DNA from 3 places in the Halomonas halophila genome. Region 1 is predicted to be linked to each of the others. Evidence: riboswitches for the same ligand, from Rfam matches in the RefSeq annotation. Region 1 holds a riboswitch; each other region holds the start of a gene.

Region 1 (6,630 bases):
GCCGCGGCGGCCATCGCGTGCCGGTGCTGGTGCTGACCGCCCGCGACGGCATCGAGCAGCGCATCCAGGGCCTGGATGCCGGGGCCGACGACTACCTGACCAAACCCTTCGAGGTCGACGAGCTCAAGGCACGGCTGCGCGCCCTGCTGCGCCGTAGCCAGGGCCTGGTCAGCAGCGAGCTGCGCCACCGCGGCGTGGTGCTCGACCCGGAGAACCGCCGCGTCACCTACCAGGGCCAGCCGGTCACGCTGTCGCGCCGCGAGTTCACCCTGCTGCAGGAATTCCTCAGCCACCCGGGCCACGCCTTCACCCGCGACACCCTGGCCCGCCTGCTCTACGGCTGGGACGAGGACGTGGAGAGCAACGCCATCGAGGTCCACGTTCACCACCTGCGCAAGAAGCTGGCCCCGGAGTTGATCCGCACCCTGCGCGGCATCGGCTACATCATGGACAAGGCCCCGGCGGACGAGGCACCCGGAAACAGGATCCCATGAGCTCCATCCGCCGCCGCACCCTGGGCATCGCGCTGCTGGTGGTCGCGCTGTGCATGCTGGCGATCGGCGTGACCAGCTATCGCGACGCCGCCCGCGAAGTGGCGGCGCTGTTCGACGCCCGCCTGGCCCAGCAGGCCCGGCTGCTGGAAGGCCTGGTGCGCACGCCGCTGCCCGAGGCCCGGCGCGAGGCGCTGCTGGCGAGCCTCGACGACGCCCTGCGCCGCAACACGCCGGGCACCGACGGCGGCCACCGCTACGAGGGCGAGGTGGCCTTCCAGGTCTGGCGCGACGAGCGGCTGCTGCTGCGCTCCGCCGGCGCGCCGACCGCGCCGTTCACCGAGCGTCGTGCCGGCTACGGCGACGCGACCCTGGACGGACGCGAGTGGCGCGTCTTCGTCCTCGGCGGCGACGACCTGCGGGTGCTGGTCGGCGAGCGCGGCGACGTGCGCGGCGAGCTGGTCCGGGGCATCGCCCTGCGCACCCTGGTACCGGACCTCGTGGGCCTGCCGGCACTGGCGGTACTGCTGTGGTGGGCGATCGGCTGGGGGCTGCGGCCGCTGTCACGGCTGGCCGCCCAGATCGAAGCCCGCGACCCCCAGCGCCTGAACCCGCTGCCCGACGACCCACTGCCCCGCGAGCTGGCCACCATCGTCGGCGCCCTCAACGGCCTGCTGGCGCGGATCCGCACCCTGCGGGCCCGCGAGAAGCGCTTCATCGCCGATGCCGCCCACGAGCTGCGCACCCCGCTGACGGTGCTCGACCTGCACGCCCAGAACGCCCTGGCCACCGAGGATCCGGCGGATCGGCGCGAGGCGCTGACCCTGTTGCGCGACGGCCTGGCCCGCGCCACCCGGCTGGTCGGCCAGCTGCTGACCCTGGCACGCCTGGACCCGGAGCAGGAAGGCGCCCCGGATCAGCGCATCGACCTGCTGCACGAGGTGCGCGAGTCGCTGGCCGAGCTGATGCCGCTGGCCACCGACCACGACCAGAGCCTGCACTTGGAGGCCGACGAGGCGGCCGACTGGGCGCTGACCACCGAGCCCGGCGCCGTCACCACCCTGATCAAGAACCTGGTCGGCAACGCCATCCGTCACTCCCCCGCCGGCAGCCGCATCGACGTGGCACTGACGGCGGAAGAGCGAGTGCTGGTGCTGCGGGTGGACGACAGCGGTCCCGGCATCCCCGAGGACGGCCGCCAGCAGGCGCTGGCGCGCTTCCACCGCGGCGGTGCGGGAGCCGGGGCCGGCCTCGGACTGTCCATCGTCGACCGTCTGGTACAGCGCCACGGCGGCCGCCTGACGCTGGGCGACGCCCCCGGCGGCGGGCTGCGCGTGAGCGTGCGGCTGCCCCGCGCCTGACACGGCATCGTCATGTCGCTCCCTTAGCGTTGGTGTAAGCCGACTTTAAGCCAACGCCGTTACGGTGGTGGGCTGAATAGCCCAACGACAACCGGAAAGGAGACATCGACATGCACGCCATGCCCCCGACCTCTCTCGACGCCGCCCTGCGCCGCCCCCTGTGGCTGGCCCTGGGCGGCGTGCTGCTGCTCGTCGTCGAATGGCTGATCAGCCCCTGGGGCGTGGGTAGCCTGCCGCTGGCGTTGGTCGCCCTGGCCGCCGGCGCCGCCTTGCTGCTTCGCCCCCTGAACGCGGCGATGCGCCTCGAACCCGAGGAGGAAGGCAACGGCATGAGCGCCGATCTCCAGAGCGTCTCCCAGGCCAGCCTGCTGACCCTGGCCGTGCTCCAGCTGGCCGCCTGAGGCGACGCCCGCCGGCTTTACATGCATCGGACGAAGGGCGATAGTGAGGCCCGACGACAGGGGCGCCGGGGCGATGATCCGCCGCGGCTGAGAGGCACCCTCACTACCTGACCCGGATAATGCCGGCGGAGGGAGTCGTGCCGGCTCCCTCGGTGGCCGCGCCTCCCGTCGCCAGGAGGCCCGATGCATTCCCTCGATCCCGCGCCGCATCTGGCGCGCGTGCGCCGCACCACCCCGCTGGTTCACAACATCACCAACCACGTGGCGATGAACTTCATGGCCAACGCGCTGCTGGCGCTGGGCGCCTCGCCCGCCATGGTCCACGCCCGCGAGGAGGCCGCCGAGTTCGCCGGCCTGGCCACCGCCCTGACGCTGAACATCGGCACCCTCTCGCCCCACTGGCTCGACGCCATGGACGACGCCGCCCGCGCCGCCAATGACGCCGACACGCCCTGGGTGCTCGACCCGGTGGCGGTGGGCGCCACCCGCTTTCGTCGCCAGGCCGGCGCCCGGCTGCTGGCGCTGGGGCCGACCGCGATCCGCGGCAACGCCTCGGAGATCCTGGCGCTGGCCCGACAGGGCGGCGGCGGGCGCGGCGTGGACAGCACCGACAGCGCCGACAGCGCCGAGCGCGCCGCCGTGGCGCTGGCCCGCGAGCATGCCACCGTGGTGGCGGTCACCGGCGAGGTCGACCTGGTCACCGACGGCCGACGCCTGACGCGGGTCTGCGGCGGCCATGCGCTGATGCCTCGCGTCACCACCATGGGCTGCGCCCTGACCGGCGTGGTCGGCGCCTTCCTGGCCGGCGCCGAGGATCCGTTCGAGGCCACGGTGGCGGCGCTGACCGCCTACGCCGCGGCCGGGGAGATCGCCGCCGAGACCGCCGCCGGCCCCGGCAGCTTCGCCGTGGCCTTCCTCGACGCCCTCTATGCCCTCGATCCCGACACCCTCGCTACGCCGCTGGCCGACCGTATCCACCTGGAGCTCACCGATGCGCCTTGATCTGTCCCTCTACCTGGTCACCGACCCCGAGCTGTGCGCCGCCCTCGGCGTGGAGCAGACCGTACGGGCCGCGGTGCGCGGCGGCGTCAGCGTCGTCCAGCTGCGCGACAAGCACGCCGCCGACGCCGAGATGATCCCGCTGGCCCGGCGCCTGAAGGCTGCCCTGGCCGGCAGCGGCGTGCCGTTGATCATCAACGACCGCCTCGAGGTCGCGCTGGCCAGTCGGGCCGACGGCCTGCACATCGGCCAGGACGACGGCGAGGTCGCCGATGCCCGTGCCGCGCTGGGCCCGGACGCCATCCTCGGCCTCTCGGTGCAGACCCACGAACAGCTGGCACGGCTGGACGCCGGGCGCCTCGACTACCTGGGCCTCGGCCCGGTGTTCGCCACGGCCACCAAGCAGGACCATGCCGCGCCGCTGGGCGTCGACGGCCTGGCGGCGCTGGCCGCCGCCAGCCCGCTGCCCACGGTGGCGATCGGCGGGCTCAAGGTCGAGCACGTCGAGGCGGTGCGCCGCGCCGGTGCCGGCGGCCTGGCGGTGGTCTCGGCGATCTGCGGCACCCCGGACCCGGAGGCCGCCGCCCGCGCCTTCCCGCCGGGTCGCCGACGCGACCTGCGTCACAGGGAAGGCCGCCGGTTCAGCGCGACGCGCCGCTCCTGATAGGCGATGGCCAGGCCGCTGGCGATGATCAGGCTGCCGCCGGCGAACACCCAGGGGTCGGGCATCTCGCCCCAGAAGCCCCAGCCCAGCAGGGTCGCCCACAGCAGTGCCGTGTAGTCGAAGGGCGCGGCAATGGCCGCCGGGGCGTAGCGGAAGGCCTGGGTCAGGCCCACCATGGCGCCGACGCCGAGCACGCCAGCGCCCAGGAAGCCCAGCCAGTGCAGCGGCGCCGGGGCCTGCCAGACCCAGGGCAGGGTCAGGGAGGCGGCCAGGCAGGGCACCAGGGTGGTGTAGAAGACCATGGCCCAGAGGTGCTCCCCTTCGCCGTAGCGGCGCGCGGTGATCATGGTCAGGGCATAGAACAGCGCCGCGGCGACCACCACCAGCATGGCGGGCTGGAAACCGGCCGCCCCGGGCCGCACCACCACCAGCACCCCGACGAAGCCGAGCAGCGTGGCCAGCCAGGTCGGACGGTCGACCCGCTCGCCGAGCAAGGGCACCGACAGCAGCGTCACGAACAGCGGCGCGGCGAAGGCGATCGCCGTGGCGGTGGCCAGCGGCAGCAGCACCAGCCCCCACATGAAGGTGATCATGGTGGCGGTGAAGATCAGGCCGCGCAGCAGGTGCACACCCGGACGCCGCGTGCCGAGGGTGCGCAGGCCGCCATTGAAGCGCGCGATCAGCACGATCAGCGGCAGCGACACCAGGGTGCGGAAGAAGATGATCTGCAGCGGCGAATGCACCGCGCCCAGCCACTTGGTGAGGGCATCGCCCAGGGCCAGACACAGCACGCCGCCGCACATGAACAGGATGCCTTTCAGAGAGGGAGCCATGCAGCGCCTCCGTGCGCGCGTCGAGGGAGGGGAAACGACACCGCCCCGACGGCCTGACCGTCGGGGCGGTGAGAGGGGCCGGAACCGAGGGTCAGAGCGAGGCCTGGACCACCATGCAGTCCATGCCCTGGGACTGGAGACGCTGGCAGGCGCTGCGGGCCTGGCGCTCGCCCAGATCGACCAACCGCGCCCGGTAGACGCCGGCTTGCGCCACCCAGGGCACGTCGACCCGGGCGTCATCCAGCTCCGCGGCCAGTCGGGCCGCGGCGCGGTCGGCCAGGCGACGAGCGTGATCGGCGTCGCTGAAGGCGCCGACCTGCACGCCCCAGCCGCCGGTCCGCTCGTCGCGGTCGATCAGCGCGGTCAGCGGATCCGCCTCCGCCGCACCGCCGACGGCCGCGTCGGCGCTCGGCGCCGAGGCCACGATCGCCTCGTCCGGCGAGGGGGCGGCGACCTCCTGTACCACCGGCCCCGGCGCGGCGGCGCGGCTCGGCTCGCTGGCCGCCGGCGTCGAGGCCGGCTCGGGCGCCCGGGCGGATACCGTCGCGGCCGGTGCCGGCGCGGCGCTGTCGCGGCTCGCCAGCATCTGACCGGCCGGCGGCAGCGTGCGGCCCGGCAGCGGCATCAGGCGCTCGTCGGCGATCTCGGTGCGGGCCAGCCAGCCGTGGCCGTCGGCCAGGGCGGCGCGGGCGAAGCCGCGGTTCAGCAGGTCGGCCATGTGCTCGTCGCGGGAGGCGGCGGTGAAGCCGCCCATCACCACCGAGAGCATGCGCCGGCCGCCGTGCACCGCCGAAGTGGCGACGTTGAAGCCGGAGGCGCGGATGAAGCCGGTCTTGAGGCCGTCGGCGCCCGGGTAGTTGGCCAGCAGGCGATTGTGGCCGCGGTAGGTGTTGCCGCGCCAGGTGAAGTCCTGCAGCGAGAAATAGTGGTAGTACTGCGGGAAATCGAGCATCAGCCGACGGGCCAGCACCGCCATGTCGCGGGCGGTGGTGACCTGGGCGTCGTCCGGCAGGCCGGAGGCGTTGCGGAAGGTGGTGTGGCGCATGCCGAGCTCGCGGGCGCGCTCGGTCATCATCCGCGCGAAGTGGCGCTCGCTGCCGCCCAGCGCCTCGGCGACGACCACCGCCACGTCGTTGGCCGAGCGCACCACCAGCGACTCGATGGCGGTCTCCACCGGGATGCTGTCGCCCGGCTTGAGATAGAGCTTGGTGGCCGGCATGGCCGCCGCCGCCCGCGACACCGGCAGCGGCTGCCCCAGGCTCATGCTGCGCCCTTCGATGGCCTCGAACAGCATGTAGAGGGTCATCATCTTGGTCAACGAGGCCGGATAGCGCGGCGCATCGGCGTTCTCGGCGTAGAGGATCTCGTGGGAGTCGGCGTCGATGACGATGCCCGCATAGCGGGGATTCTCGGCCTGGGCGAGCGGTGCCAGCAGCACGCTGGCCATGACGAGGGCGGCGAGCAGACTCACTCGCCAGCCGGAAATCGGAGTCGGCAGCATCGGTGTTCCCCTGAAGAATGACGCGCTTTATGAGTGCATTATGACCCAGGGGCCTGCCCTGTACAGGGCGAAACGCGGCCCGAGGCGCCATTTCCACTTTTCATTGTCGGACATCCAGCCTCGTTCTTGAGCGCGTCGATGTCCACCTCGTCGATCTGCGCCGGCGCCAGGAAGCGCTCGGCGTAGTCGCGCCACACCCCGCTGTCGAGCAGCAGGACGAAGATGTCGGGATCCAGATGGCCGTCGCGGGCCATGCCGGCCAGGATCGACAGCGAGCGCGACAGCGTCAGACCCGGCTTGTAGGGCCGGTCGGCGGCGGTCAGCGCCTCGAAGACGTCGGCCACCGCCATGATGCGCTCCTCCAGACTGGCCTCGGCCAG
Region 2 (6,630 bases), 440 kb from region 1:
CGATGGCCAGGCCGTCACCTCGCAGAGCCAGGAATGGCGCGACGTACTCAATCCGGCCACCCAGGAGGTGGTCGCCCGGGTGCCGTTCTGCACCCTGGAGGAGGTCGATCGCGCCGTGGCCAGCGCCAGGGCAGCCTTCCAGGAATGGCGTCGCACGCCGCTGGCCAAGCGTCAGCGCATCATGCTGAAGCTGCAGGCGCTGATCCGCGAGCACACCGAGGAGCTGGCCGCGCTGATCACCGAGGAGCACGGCAAGACCCTGCCGGACGCCGCCGGCGAGGTGGGTCGTGGCCTCGAGGTGGTGGAGCACGCCTGCTCGATCACCTCGCTGCAGCTCGGCGAGCTGGCCGAGAACGCCGCCACCGAGGTCGACGTCTACACCCTCAATCAGCCGCTGGGCGTGGGCGCCGGGATCACCGCCTTCAACTTCCCGATCATGCTGCCGTGCTTCATGTTCCCGCTGGCCATCGCCACCGGAAACACCTTCGTGCTCAAGCCCTCCGAGCAGGATCCGAGCTCGACCATGCGGCTGGTCGAGCTGGCCCACGAGGCCGGCGTGCCGGCCGGCGTGCTCAACGTGGTCCACGGCGGCCCGGACGTGGCCAATCGCCTCTGCGATCATCCGGACATCAAGGCGGTGTCGTTCATCGGCTCGACCCACGTCGGCACCCAGCTCTATCGCCGCGCCGCCGAGGCCGGCAAGCGCGCCCAGGCGATGATGGGGGCCAAGAACCACTGTGTGGTGATGCCCGACGCCAACCGCAGCCAGGCCATCAACAACCTGCTGGGCTCGGCCTTCGGCGCCGCCGGCCAGCGCTGCATGGCCAACTCGGTGGTGGTGCTGGTGGGCGAGGCTCGCGACTGGCTGGACGAGCTGGTCGAGGGCGCCCGCCACATGAAGGTCGGCCCCGGCACCCAGCGTGACGCCGACCTCGGCCCGCTGGTGTCGCCGGCCGCCAAGGCGCGGGTGGAGGACCTGATCGCCGCCGGCGAGCAGGAGGGCGCCCGGCTGCTGGTCGACGGTCGTGGCCGTGAGGTCGAGGGCTATCCGGAGGGCAACTTCGTCGGCCCGACCCTGTTCGCCGACGTGACCGCCGAGATGACCATCTACCGCGAGGAGATCTTCGGCCCGGTGCTGTGCGTGGTGAGCGCCGAGACGCTCGACGAGGCGATCGAGTTCATCAACGCCAATCCCAACGGCAACGGCACCTCGATCTTCACCAACTCCGGCTGGGTGGCTCGCCGCTTCGAGACCGAGATCGACGTCGGCCAGGTGGGCATCAACGTGCCGATTCCGGTGCCGGTGGCCTACTTCAGCTTCACCGGCTCGCGGGCCTCCAAGCTCGGCGACCTGGGACCCAACGGCAAGCAGGCGATCGGCTTCTGGACCCAGACCAAGACCGTCACCGCCCGCTGGTTCGAGCCGGAAAACGTCTCCGGCGGCATCAACAGCACCATCTCGCTGAGCTGATCCCATCCCGCTCGGCGATCATCGACGGCCCCGCCTCGGGAGAGGCGGGGCCGTCGTGGTTGGGGCGGCTTGCCCGGTAGACGGTACGGCGTTCGGCGCCCGGGGGATTCCATGACCCGGGTCATGTCAGGCCTCCCGCTTGCTCTGGCGGTACGTGGAAACCTTGCTAACTTGATGGAGTGTCGACGGGAATGAACCCGCCTTGGCGCCACGGGCCTATCCGGGGTGACGCGGCCAGCGGTGACGAGTCTTCTCTCCGCCCTGGTACATGAAGGAGTCATCAATGAGATCGAAAAACGGAATCGCGGCAGTGACCGGTCCCTGGATGATTGGCACTCTCGTCCTGTTGCTGGCGGCATGCAGTCAGCCACAGAGGGCGGGGGAGTCGTCGATGCAGCAGCCGGACAACTCCCTGATGCGGGTCATCAGCGGCGAGGTGTGGTATCGCGAGCGCATGGCGCTGCCCCCGGGAGCCGAGGTCATCGTGACGCTCGAGGATCAGTCGCGCGCGGATGCGCCCGCCACCGTGCTCACCGATTACACCTACACCGTCGAGGGCGCCCAGCCCCCTTATCCGTTCCGGCTGGTCTATGATCCTCAGGCCATCGACGAGCGCATGACTTACGGACTGCGGGCACGGATCGTTCACGACGGTGAGCTACTGTTCACCAGTACGGAGCACGTTGATCCCTTCGCCGGCGAGGCGGCCGACCCCGTGCGCATCAGGGTCTCGCGGCAGTAAGCGTTGCTGGGGCCGAGGGAGATTTCCCCCCTCGCGAGTTTCCTTCGGCTTTGGCTCTGCAGGTGCGCCAGCGAGCCATCCGTGGGGCATCACGGGTGCCACGTCTGCGGACATGAAACGTGCCTGCCTGCTGTGGGCATGCCTATCCGGGCATGGGGAAAGAAAACCGGAGACCAGGGAGCCACGGATGCTTGCACGAAATGCACTGATGATCGCCACCTTCTTTGCCATGTTTTACCCGGGGATAGCCAGCGCTCAGCAAGATGGCCTGGGCTCGGAAGCCAATGATCCGACGGCCTCCGTCATGGCCTTCCAGCTGCAGGACTTCTACACGTACCGGTACCACAACCTCGACGACGAGGACGGAAACCGCATGCAGTTCCGCGCCGCCATTCCGTTCTCGCTGGGCGACTCCAGCAACATCTTCCGGCTCACCGCGCCTTACGTGACCGACTCGCCGAATGACTCGAGCGGCTGGTCCGACATGACACTCTTCGACCTGGTGACCTTCGACCGGTCATGGGGGCGATTCGGCGTGGGTGCGGTAGCGCTGTTGCCGACCGGGGAAGACGGCCTGAGCGCCGAGAAATGGGGCCTCGGTCCCGCCGTGGGCTTCGTGGCCAGCCAACCCTGGGGGATATGGGGGCTGTTCAACCAGAACGTGTTCACGGTGGCGGGAGACGACGACTACCGCGACGTGAATATCTCGATCGTGCAGCCGATCGTGAACTACAGCCTCGGGAATGGTTGGTCGGCGGGGGCCTCCGACATGTCGATCACCTATGACTGGGAGCAGCATGATTGGGTGAGCCTGCCCCTGGGCGTTGCGCTCAACAAGCTGGTGAGGATTCAGGAGTATCCGGTGCAGTTCACGGCCAGCTATGAGCACAACTTCTACGACGAGGGGGTGAGCGCCTCGGACACCCTCAACCTCACCGCGAAGCTGCTGTTGCCTTGAACGGCAGCGGTGAGTAGGGGGCCGCTGGTCGCCTCCGAAGCGCTAAAGATCAATGACGTCTCAGGCGATCCTGGCCCCTTCCATGGAAGCTTCTGCCTCCTCCTGAGGCCCCGCTCCGGTATCGCCTAGGGGCGGATATGGGCCATCTCCAGCAGCTCGCTCAGCGGTTCCAGCTGGCCCACGTGCAGCACCAGCACGCACTCGCCGGGTTCGTCGGCGGCGGGGCGAACGATGGCGAATTCGCCTTCCTCCAGATGGAATTCGTGGATCTCGCGGCTGCCCTCGGGCGTATTGCAGCGGATCGAGCGGTAGGCCTCGTCCTCGCCGTAGGTCAGGCGGTGATAGACCTTGAAGAAGGTATACAGCGACAGGCCGCGGGGAAACGCCGGCCAGCGGGCCGGGTTGTCTCGAGTCTCTGAGTCGACCTCGAGGCCGTCGGCCTCGGCGCCGGCGATGGCACTGGCCAGCGGCTCGGCGAGCAGGCTGTCGGCCTCGCCCGGCAGCGGGGCGAGACGGTCCAGCGCCTGCTGGTAGCGCTCGGCGATCGCACGCAGGTCGGCCGTCTTGCCCAGCGCATGGTCGCCATGTCGCAGGTCTTCGGGGGCGCAGCCGCCGTTCTCCCAGCCGTGGATCACCCTGAGCGTCAGTCGCCCTTCGCGCATCGGCGCCTCCAGCAGCGCCTGGAGGGCGATGCGCAGGTGCAGCTGGCGCTCGGGGACGCCGTTGTCGAAGGCGGCGTAGGGCTCGGCGAAGATCTGGTGCAGGCAACCGGGGGCGTGTTCCTTGGCTTCGGTAAACGGCATGGCGGGGTCCGGGCTGGTTGTTCGAATGGCGGGAAGGATGTGTCATGCTGGCGTGGCAATCCGGATATCGGCCATTTTGGCCCTGTCTTGAGGATCGCCACTACAATCCATTCACTGTCGCCAGGGGAGTCTCGCCGGCATCGGCGGGGCTGAGAGAGCGTGCGTCGCTGACCCTGGAACCTGATCCGGTTCACACCGGCGGAGGAAGTGCGACATGCCTTATCTGACGTCAGCCGTGCTTGGCGCGGCGCTTTTGTGTTTCACCGTTCTGGGCCTGCGTGCCCGCCGGGCCGACGGCCCGCTCGACGACTACGTTACCGCCCGCAACTCCCAGTCGGCCCCGACCCTGGGGCTCTCCTTCCTGGCCTCCGGCATGGGGGCCTGGATCCTCTTCGCGCCGCCCGAGATCGGCGCCTTCGTCGGCCCGCTGGGTCTGGCCGGCTATGCCATCGGCTCGGCGCTGCCGTTCATCGTGCTCGGCGCCTTCGGCCCGGCCATCCGCCGTCGCCTGCCGGAGGGGCGCAGCATCGGCGAGTACGCCGAGGCCTGTTTCGGCGCCGGCATCCGCCGCTGGGTGGCGCTGGTCTCGGTGCTGTACATGGGCTGCTTCCTGGCCGCCGAGCTGACCGCCATCGGCGCCATCACCGGGCTGCTGTCGGACGTCCCGGTGGCGCTGGTGGTGGTCGGCGTGGCGGTGGCGACCCTGCTCTACACCGCGCTGGGCGGGCTGCGTGCGAGCCTGGCCACCGACCGCTGGCAGGCCTGGCTGCTGCTGGCCCTGCTGGGGGTGGTGGGCGGCGTGGCGCTGGCCCGGTTGCCCGAGCTGCCGGCCGAGGCCGCGCTGCCGTCGATCCCCGCCGCGGATGCCCTGTCCGTGGCGCTGACGCTGGTGATCGCGGTGACCGCGGCCAACCTCTTCCATCAGGGCTACTGGCAGCGGGTGTGGGCGGCCCGGGACGACCGGGCGCTGGGGCGCGGCGCCTGGCTGGGCGGCGGCATCACCGTGCTGGTGGTGGCGGTGGTCGGCGGCCTCGGCATGCTGGCCGCCATGGCGGGCGTGTCGCTGGGCGAGCCGCCGATCCCGTTCTTCGCGCTGCTCGCCGAGGCGCCGGGCTGGCTGGCGCTGCCGGCGCTGGTGCTGGCGGTGACCCTGGTGGCCTCCAGCGTCGATACCCTGCAGAACGGCATCGCCTCGCTGGTGGTGGCCGGCAGCGGCCGTCGCGGCCTGTCGCTCAGGGCGGCGCGGTGGGTCACCGTGGCGCTGATGGTGCCGGTGGTGGCGATCGCCCTGCAGGGGCTCTCGGTGCTGCGACTGTTCCTGATCGCCGATCTGCTGTGCGCGGCCATCGTGGTGCCGGTGCTGCTGGGGCTGTGGGCGCGGATGAGCGCCATGGCGGCGCTGGCCGGCGGTCTCGCCGGGCTGGCGGGCGCGGTGCTGCCGGGGTGGGTCGCCTCGGGCAGTGCCCTCGATGGCCTGCTGGCGGCGAGCTTTCCCGGCGGGGTGCCGACCCTGCCGCCCTTCCTCGGTGCGCTTCTGGCCTCCAGCGCGGTGGCGCTGCTGGTGGCCTGGTGGCGCCCGGCCGCGGTGCGGCGTACGGCCTGAACGGTTGCCAGGCCGGCGGATGACGGCCACCCTCTGAAGGTCATCCCGACCTGACGGAGGAGCCGCGCCATGAGTGACACGCCACAGGATCCCCGCCGCCGCCATTCCGCCCCGGTGGTGGACGGCGTCGGCAAGTCGGCCAGCCGCGCCATGCTGCGCGCGGTGGGCTTCAACGACGCCGACTTCACCAGGCCCCAGGTGGGCATTGCGTCCACCTGGAGCCGCGTCACGCCCTGCAACAGCCACATCGGCGAGCTCGCCGAGCAGGCCAGCGCTGGTGCCGATGCGGCCGGCGGCAAGGGCGTGATCTTCAACACCATCACCATCTCCGACGGCATCGCCAACGGCACCGAGGGCATGAAGTATTCACTGGTGTCGCGGGAGGTGATCGCCGATTCCATCGAGACGGTGGCCGGCTGCGAGGGCTTCGATGGCCTGGTGGCCATCGGCGGCTGCGACAAGAACATGCCCGGCTGCCTGATCGGCCTGGCGCGGCTCGACCGGCCCAGCGTCTTCGTCTACGGCGGCACCATCCTGCCCGGCGAGGGGCACACCGACATCGTCTCGGTGTTCGAGGCCATGGGCGCCCACAGCCGCGGCGATCTCGACCTCATCGACGTCAAGCGGATCGAGGAGACGGCGATTCCCGGGCCCGGTGCCTGCGGCGGCATGTACACCGCCAACACCATGGCCTCGGCCATCGAGGCGCTGGGCATGAGCCTGCCCGGCAGCTCGGCGCAGAACGCCGTGTCCCAGACCAAGCGCGACGACAGCCGGGCGGCGGGGGAGGCGGTGCTGACCCTGCTCGAGCGCGACATCACGCCCTCGGACATCATGACCCGCGAGGCCTTCGAGAACGCCATCACCGTGGTGATCGCCCTGGGCGGCTCCACCAATGCGGTGCTGCACCTGATCGCCATGGCCGACGCCATCGGCGTGTCGCTTTCCCTCGACGACTTCACGGCGATCGGCAAGCGGGTGCCGGTGCTCGCCGACCTGCGGCCCAGCGGCCAGTACATGATGAGCGAGCTGGTCGAGATCGGCGGCATCCAG
Region 3 (6,630 bases), 1.0 Mb from region 1:
CGCAGCCAGGCCGCCAGGGTGCCGGCCTCGCCGCTGGTAAAGGTGTGCAGCAGCAGCGGCGGCAGCGGGAACTGATAGACCAGGTGCGCCTCGTCCGGCGGCGTGCCGTCCTTTTCGAGCCTCTCAAGACCGAAGTAGCTGATGTTCTCGCGGTGCGGCACGTTGGTCTCGGTGAGGATCAGCGTGCCCGGCGCCACGTGATCGGCGATGGCGCGCAGCAGCCGCACGACCTCGTGGGTCTCGGGCAGGTGGATGCAGGAGGTGCCGACCTTCTTCCACAGGTAGGCGATGGCATCCAGGCGGATCACTCGCGCGCCCTGGCAGAGGTAGAACAGCAGGATACCGACGAACTCCAGCAGCACGTCGGGGTTGGCGAAGTTCAGGTCGATCTGATCCTCGGAGAAGGTCGCCCACAGGTGACGGGGCCCGCGGCGGGTCGGCACCTTGACCAGCAGCGGCGAGCTGCGTGGCCGCACCACCGCCGAGAGGTCGGTCTCGGGATCCATCTCGATGAAGTAGTCGCGCCCCGGCTGGTTGCCGCCGAGATAGTCGGCGAACCACAGCGATTCCCGTGAGACGTGGTTGAGCACCAGGTCGACCCCCAGATCGAAGCGACGGGAAAGGCGGCGGACCTGGGGCCAGTCGCCGAGTTTGGGATCGACCTCGCGGTAGTGGATGACCGAGAAGCCATCGTCGCTGCTCCAGGGGAAGAAGGGCAGCAGGTGCACGCCGCTGAAGGTCTCTCCGAGGCGGCCGGCGACGAAGTCGTCGAGGACGTCGAGCGGTGGCTGCTCGCCGTCGACCAGGCTGTCGCCGTAGGCGATCAGCCACTGGTCGCGTTCACTCCACAGCGGACGGGCGGGCGGTGCCTCACCATCCGGGGGCGTCATGGGGGCCTGATGCGCCAGCAGGGTGAACAGCCGGCGCAGCACCTCGTCGGCGCGGGGGCCGTAGAGCATCGTCAGGTGGCGATGGGCGCGCTCATGGAAGGCCTCGGCGCCAAGTGGCGTCGAAAGGGAGGGTGCCGGCATGGCGATCGCCTCTCGTTGGGGGTTTCCTTAAGCATGCAGGCCGCGTGCCAGCTGTCCATGCTGGCGGTGTCGTGCCCGGCGTCATCACCGCTTGAGTCTATAGCGGCTAGAGGCTCTAGGCTGATGCCATGTTTCGATGACGAGCCCCGAGGAGGTCAGGATGGCGCAAGACGCCGCGCAGGAAGCCGAAAAGGGTGCACTCCAGCGACACCAGTGGCGCGTGGAAGGCATGGACTGTCCGAGCTGCGCCGGCAAGATCCGCGGCGCGCTGGAGCGTCTGGATGGCGTGGCTGACGTGAAGGTCTCGGTCATGCAGGGCTCGCTGGCCCTCGATCTGGATACCGGCCGCACGGCGCCCGAGGACGTGGCGTCGCTGGTCGAGCGGTTGGGCTATGGCGTTCGGCGCCAGTCGGCGCAGGACGATGCCGAGGCGCCTTCGGGCGCCGGCTGCTGTGCCGGGCGCGATCATGCCGATCATTTCCGTCGGGGTGATGACGCCTCGCCCCGGCGCTGGCATGCCACCGCCAAGGGGCGGCTGGTGCTGGCCACCGGGGTGGCGCTCGGCGTGGCCACGCTGCTGCGCTTCACCGTCGGTGCGGAGATCGCCCACTGGGCCTTCCTGGCGGCCTGCCTGATCGGACTGGCGCCGGTCGCTCGCCGTGCGGTGAGTGCGGCGCGGGTCGGCATGCCGTTCACCATCGAGATGCTGATGACCCTGGCCGCCGGCGGTGCGCTGATCATCGGCGCCGCCGAGGAGGCGGCCATGGTGGTGCTGCTGTTCGCTATCGGCGAGATCCTCGAGGGCGTGGCCGCGGACCGGGCCCGCTCGGGCATCCGCGCGCTGGCCGATCGGGTGCCACGCGAGGCACGCCTGGAAGTCGCCCCCGGCGAGACGCGCACGGTGGATGCGGCACATCTGGCGGTCGGCCAGGTGGTGGTGGTGCGCCCCGGCGACCGCATCCCCGCCGACGCCACCATCCTCGAGGGCCGCTCGTCGATCGATGAGTCGCCGGTGACCGGCGAGTCGGTGCCGCGGGACCGGGGCGAGGGCGACGAGGTGTTCGCCGGCTCGATCAACCATGACGGCGTGCTGCGGCTGCGCGTGGCCCGGCCGCCCGAGGACAACACCATCGCACGCATCATCCGGCTGGTGGAGGAAGCCCAGGAGGCGCGGGCGCCCACCGAGCGCTTCATCGACCGCTTCAGCCGCGTCTACATGCCGGCGGTGGTCGGCCTGGCGGTGCTGGTGGCCGTGGTGCCGCCGCTGGCGTTGGGCGGCGAATGGGGCGAGTGGACCTATCGCGCCCTGGCGCTGCTGCTGATCGGTTGCCCCTGCGCGCTGGTGATCTCGGTGCCGGCATCGATCGCCTCGTCGCTCTCCAGCGGCGCCCGGCACGGGCTGTTGCTCAAGGGCGGTGCGGTGATCGAAGCCGCCGCCCGCACCGAGGCGGTCGCCTTCGACAAGACCGGCACCCTGACCGAGGGCCGGCCGCGGGTGACCGATGTGGTGCCGGCAAGCGACGCCGTGGCCGTGCAGGACTTGATCGCCCTGGCCGCGGGCCTGGAGCGCGACGCCAGCCATCCGCTGGCGCAGGCGGTGGTCGCCCATGCGGAGGCGCAGCAGGTCGCGGCCTCAAGGGTCAGCGAGGCCCGGGCGGTGCCGGGGCAGGGCGTCGAGGCGCTGATCGAGGGCCGCCGGGCCTTCGTCGGCGCGCCGCGCCACGTGGCCGATCGCGGCACGCTGGCCAAGGCGCTGGCCGCGCGAATCGAGGAACTCGAGGCCGAGGGCAAGACGGTGATCGTGGCGGTCGAGGACGGCGTGGCGCTGGGGGCCATCGCCCTGCGTGACGAGCCGCGGCCCGATGCCGAGGCCGGCGTGCAGGCGCTGTCGGCGCTGGGCGTGCGCTCGGTGATGCTGACCGGCGACAACGATCGCACCGCCGCGGCCATCGCCGGGCGCCTCGGCATCGAGCGTCGCGCCGGGCTTATGCCGGAGGGCAAGGTCGAGGCGATCCGTGAGCTGGCCGGCCATGAGCGGACGATGATGATCGGTGACGGCATCAACGACGCCCCGGCGCTGGCCAGCGCCCAGGTGGGCGTGGCCATGGGCTCGGGGACCGACGTGGCGCTGGAGACCGCCGACGGCGCGCTGCTGCGCAACCGGGTGGGCGACGCGGCGGCGCTGATCCGGCTGGCGCGGGCGACCATGGCCAACATCCGCCAGAACATCGCCATCGCCCTGGGGCTCAAGGGGCTGTTCCTGGTCACCACCGTGCTCGGCATCACCGGGCTGTGGCTGGCGATCCTGGCCGACACCGGCGCCACCGTGCTGGTCACGCTCAACGCCCTGCGGCTGCTGCGCTTCGCGCCGGGCGGGCGTGACTCGACGGAAGACAACGAGGCCGTTGCTCCCGTGCCCGCGGCAAACTGAACCCGTCTGGCCGCATGAAAAACGCCGCGCCGGCATGCAGCCGGCGCGGCGTTCTGCATCAAGGCGGGAGGTCAGACCTCCTTGTACAGCTCGGCGCCCTGGTCGCGGAACTTCTCGGCCTGTTCGGCCATGCCGCGCTCCACCGCGGCGCGGTCGCCTTCGAGGCCGTTGTCGGCCGCGTAGTCGCGAACCTCCTGGCTGATCTTCATCGAGCAGAACTTGGGCCCGCACATGGAGCAGAAGTGGGCCACCTTGGCCGAGTCCTTGGGCAGGGTCTCGTCGTGGTACTCGCGGGCGGTGTCCGGGTCGAGGCCGAGGTTGAACTGGTCCTCCCAGCGGAACTCGAAGCGTGCCTTCGACAGGGCATTGTCACGGCGCTGGGCGGCCGGGTGACCCTTCGCGAGATCAGCAGCATGCGCGGCGATCTTGTAGGTGATGATGCCGGTCTTGACGTCGTCCTTGTTGGGCAGGCCCAGGTGCTCCTTGGGGGTCACGTAGCAGAGCATGGCGCAGCCGTACCAGCCGATCATCGCCGCGCCGATGCCGGAGGTGATGTGGTCGTAGCCCGGCGCGATGTCGGTGGTCAGCGGCCCGAGGGTGTAGAAGGGCGCCTCGTCGCACTCGCGGAGCTGCTTGTCCATGTTCTCCTTGATCAGGTGCATCGGCACGTGACCGGGGCCCTCGATCATCACCTGGACGTCGTGCTCCCAGGCGATGCGGGTCAGCTCGCCCAGGGTCTCGAGCTCGGCGAACTGGGCCTCGTCGTTGGCGTCGGCCACCGAGCCCGGGCGCAGGCCGTCGCCCAGCGAGAAGGCGACGTCGTAGCGCTTGCAGATCTCGCAGATCTCCTCGAAGTGCTCGTAGAGGAAGCTTTCGCGGTGGTGGTAGAGGCACCACTTGGCCATGATCGAGCCGCCGCGGGAGACGATGCCGGTGGTGCGTCTAGCGGTGAGCGGCACGTAGCGCAGCAGCACGCCGGCGTGGATGGTGAAGTAGTCGACGCCCTGTTCGGCCTGCTCGATCAGGGTGTCGCGGAACACCTCCCAGGTCAGGTCCTCGGCCACGCCGTTGACCTTCTCCAGCGCCTGATAGATGGGCACGGTGCCGATCGGCACCGGGGCGTTGCGGATGATCCACTCGCGGGTCTCGTGGATGTTCTGCCCGGTGGACAGGTCCATGATGGTGTCGGCGCCCCAGCGGATACCCCAGGTCATCTTGTCGACCTCGTCCTCGATGGACGAGGTGACCGCCGAGTTGCCGAGGTTGCCGTTGATCTTCACCAGGAAGTTGCGGCCGATGATCATCGGCTCGGATTCCGGGTGGTTGATGTTGTTGGGGATGATGGCGCGGCCGGCGGCCACCTCGTCGCGCACGAACTCGGGGGTGATCTCCTCGGGCAGGCGGGCGCCGAAGGCCTCGCCCGGGTGCTGGTGGCCGAGGATGCGCTCGACCTCTTCGGTGCCCATCGTCTGGCGCTTCTGGTTTTCCCGAATGGCGATGAATTCCATCTCGGGGGTGACGATGCCCTGGCGCGCATAGTGCAGCTGGGTGACGTTCTTCCCTTCCTTGGCCCGGCGGGGCGTGCGGGTCAGCTCGAAGCGCAGTGGGGCCAGCATGGGGTCGTTGGCGCGGCGGCGGCCGTACTCCGAGGTCGGGCCGTCGAGGAACTCGGTGTCGTCGCGGGCCTCGATCCAGTCGCGGCGCAGCTCGGGCAGGCCGCGGCGCAGGTCGATGTCGGCCTCGGGGTCGGTGTAGGGGCCGGAGGTGTCGTAGACCAGCAGCGGCGGGTTTTCTTCATCTGCGCCGGAGGTGCGGGTTGGTGACAGGCCGATCTCGCGGAAGGGCACGCGGATATCGGGTCGCGAGCCTTCGACGAAGACCTTGCGCGAGCCGGCCAGCGGGGCCACGGCGGCGGCGTCGACGCGGGCGTTCTCGTTGAGGAAATGGATGGTCTTGCTCATGGTCGTGCTCCCTTGGCTTGAGTGGTTCGTCAGGGAGGACCGTCGGGGAGGACAGGGGCGGCCGACGCCGAGGCGCCGCCGCGTGTCGCTTGATCCCTACGCTGGTCCTAGCCAGTTCAGGTTCAACGGGATCCATGCTCCGGCGCCTCGCGCCGCATGATCTCAGCCGTCTTCAACGGCACCCCGTCAAGCGTGGTGGTGCCCGCCGCTGGGCGGGCCGTGTCATTGCCTTTCTTCTTCCTACCTACTTTTTTTCTATCGTGGGCCAGGGGCCGAGCTGGCGCGGTGCTAGCCGAGCGCCGGGGGCAAGACAAAGCGAGGGTTTTTGCCATGGGTGAGGCGATCCTCGCCGAACGGGCTGGCCATGGATGGCCAGCACTGGTCCTGCAAACGGAGCAGGATGCGAGAGTGCCGCAGGGCAAAAGTTAGCGCCCAGGGATGGGTTCACAGCGCCTCGCGTGGTCTTGTCGCCGGAAAAGCTCGGCAGTCAAGGAGGTGGAGCTCAGTCCGCGCGATCCAGCCCCATCTGCCAGAAGTCGATCTCCAGCCGGGTAGCGTCGCGGAACAGCCGCGCCAGCTGGTCGAAGCGCGCCGGCGTCACCTCGGCCAGGCGCGCGTCCAGCCAGGCGATCTCGGCGTGCATCGCCCGCTGGAAGTCGTCGCCCTGATACATGGCGATCCAGGCGTCATAGGGGTTGGCGTCGCCGCGCACGGTGAACGGCTGCGCCTCGAGCCAGTTGGCGATCTCGCCGTAGCCCACCAGGCAGGGGGCCAGCGCCACGCGCAGGTCGAGCAGGTCGCCGCGGCTGCCGGCGTCGAGCACGAAGCGGGTGTAGGCCAGGGTAGCGCGGGCCTCGGGCAGCGCCGCCAGGTCGTCTTCGGTGATGCCCCAGTCGCGACAGAAGCCGCGGTGCAGGTCCAGTTCGACGTCGAGGATGGTCTTCAGGCCGTCGAAGGCCTGGCGCAGCTCGTCGAGGTCGCGGCTCTTGTAGGCGGCCAGGGCGTAGGCGCGGGCGAAGTGGATCAGGAACAGGTAGTCCTGCTGCAGGTAGTGGCGGAAGGCGTCCGCCTCGAGCGTGCCGGCGCCCAGGGCGCGGACGAAGTCGTGCTCGGTGTAGGCGCGCCAGTCGGCCTGGCAGGCGGCGGTGAGATCACTGAAGCGACGGCCCATCTTGCCTCCGATTCCGATGAGAGCGGATGCCGGAGG

The links. A riboswitch is a leader RNA that binds a small molecule or an ion and turns the genes downstream of it on or off. The one in region 1 is predicted to bind thiamine pyrophosphate.
Region 2: linked by a shared signal. The riboswitch ahead of QWG60_RS02855 (SLC5/6 family protein) and the one ahead of thiM (hydroxyethylthiazole kinase) in region 1 are both predicted to bind thiamine pyrophosphate.
Region 3: linked by a shared signal. The riboswitch ahead of thiC (phosphomethylpyrimidine synthase ThiC) and the one ahead of thiM (hydroxyethylthiazole kinase) in region 1 are both predicted to bind thiamine pyrophosphate.

Annotation. Positions count from the first base shown of each region.
Region 1 covers NZ_CP129121.1:176,364-182,993, reverse strand. Annotated here, with positions in the region: gene QWG60_RS00790 (response regulator transcription factor) at 1-494, shown strand, start outside; gene QWG60_RS00785 (ATP-binding protein) at 491-1,852, shown strand; gene QWG60_RS00780 (hypothetical protein) at 1,963-2,253, shown strand; TPP riboswitch at 2,302-2,404, shown strand; gene thiM (hydroxyethylthiazole kinase) at 2,437-3,255, shown strand; gene thiE (thiamine phosphate synthase) at 3,245-3,916, shown strand; gene QWG60_RS00765 (DMT family transporter) at 3,874-4,749, opposite strand; gene QWG60_RS00760 (serine hydrolase) at 4,841-6,250, opposite strand; gene QWG60_RS00755 (HD domain-containing phosphohydrolase) at 6,289-6,630, opposite strand, start outside.
Region 2 covers NZ_CP129121.1:614,976-621,605, forward strand. Annotated here, with positions in the region: gene QWG60_RS02835 (CoA-acylating methylmalonate-semialdehyde dehydrogenase) at 1-1,471, shown strand, start outside; gene QWG60_RS02840 (YbaY family lipoprotein) at 1,863-2,213, shown strand; gene QWG60_RS02845 (hypothetical protein) at 2,422-3,171, shown strand; gene QWG60_RS02850 (hypothetical protein) at 3,297-3,974, opposite strand; TPP riboswitch at 4,087-4,199, shown strand; gene QWG60_RS02855 (SLC5/6 family protein) at 4,189-5,577, shown strand; gene ilvD (dihydroxy-acid dehydratase) at 5,647-6,630, shown strand, end outside.
Region 3 covers NZ_CP129121.1:1,212,087-1,218,716, forward strand. Annotated here, with positions in the region: gene QWG60_RS05485 (sugar phosphorylase) at 1-1,031, opposite strand, end outside; gene QWG60_RS05490 (heavy metal translocating P-type ATPase) at 1,192-3,462, shown strand; gene thiC (phosphomethylpyrimidine synthase ThiC) at 3,534-5,423, opposite strand; TPP riboswitch at 5,500-5,619, opposite strand; gene tenA (thiaminase II) at 5,926-6,594, opposite strand.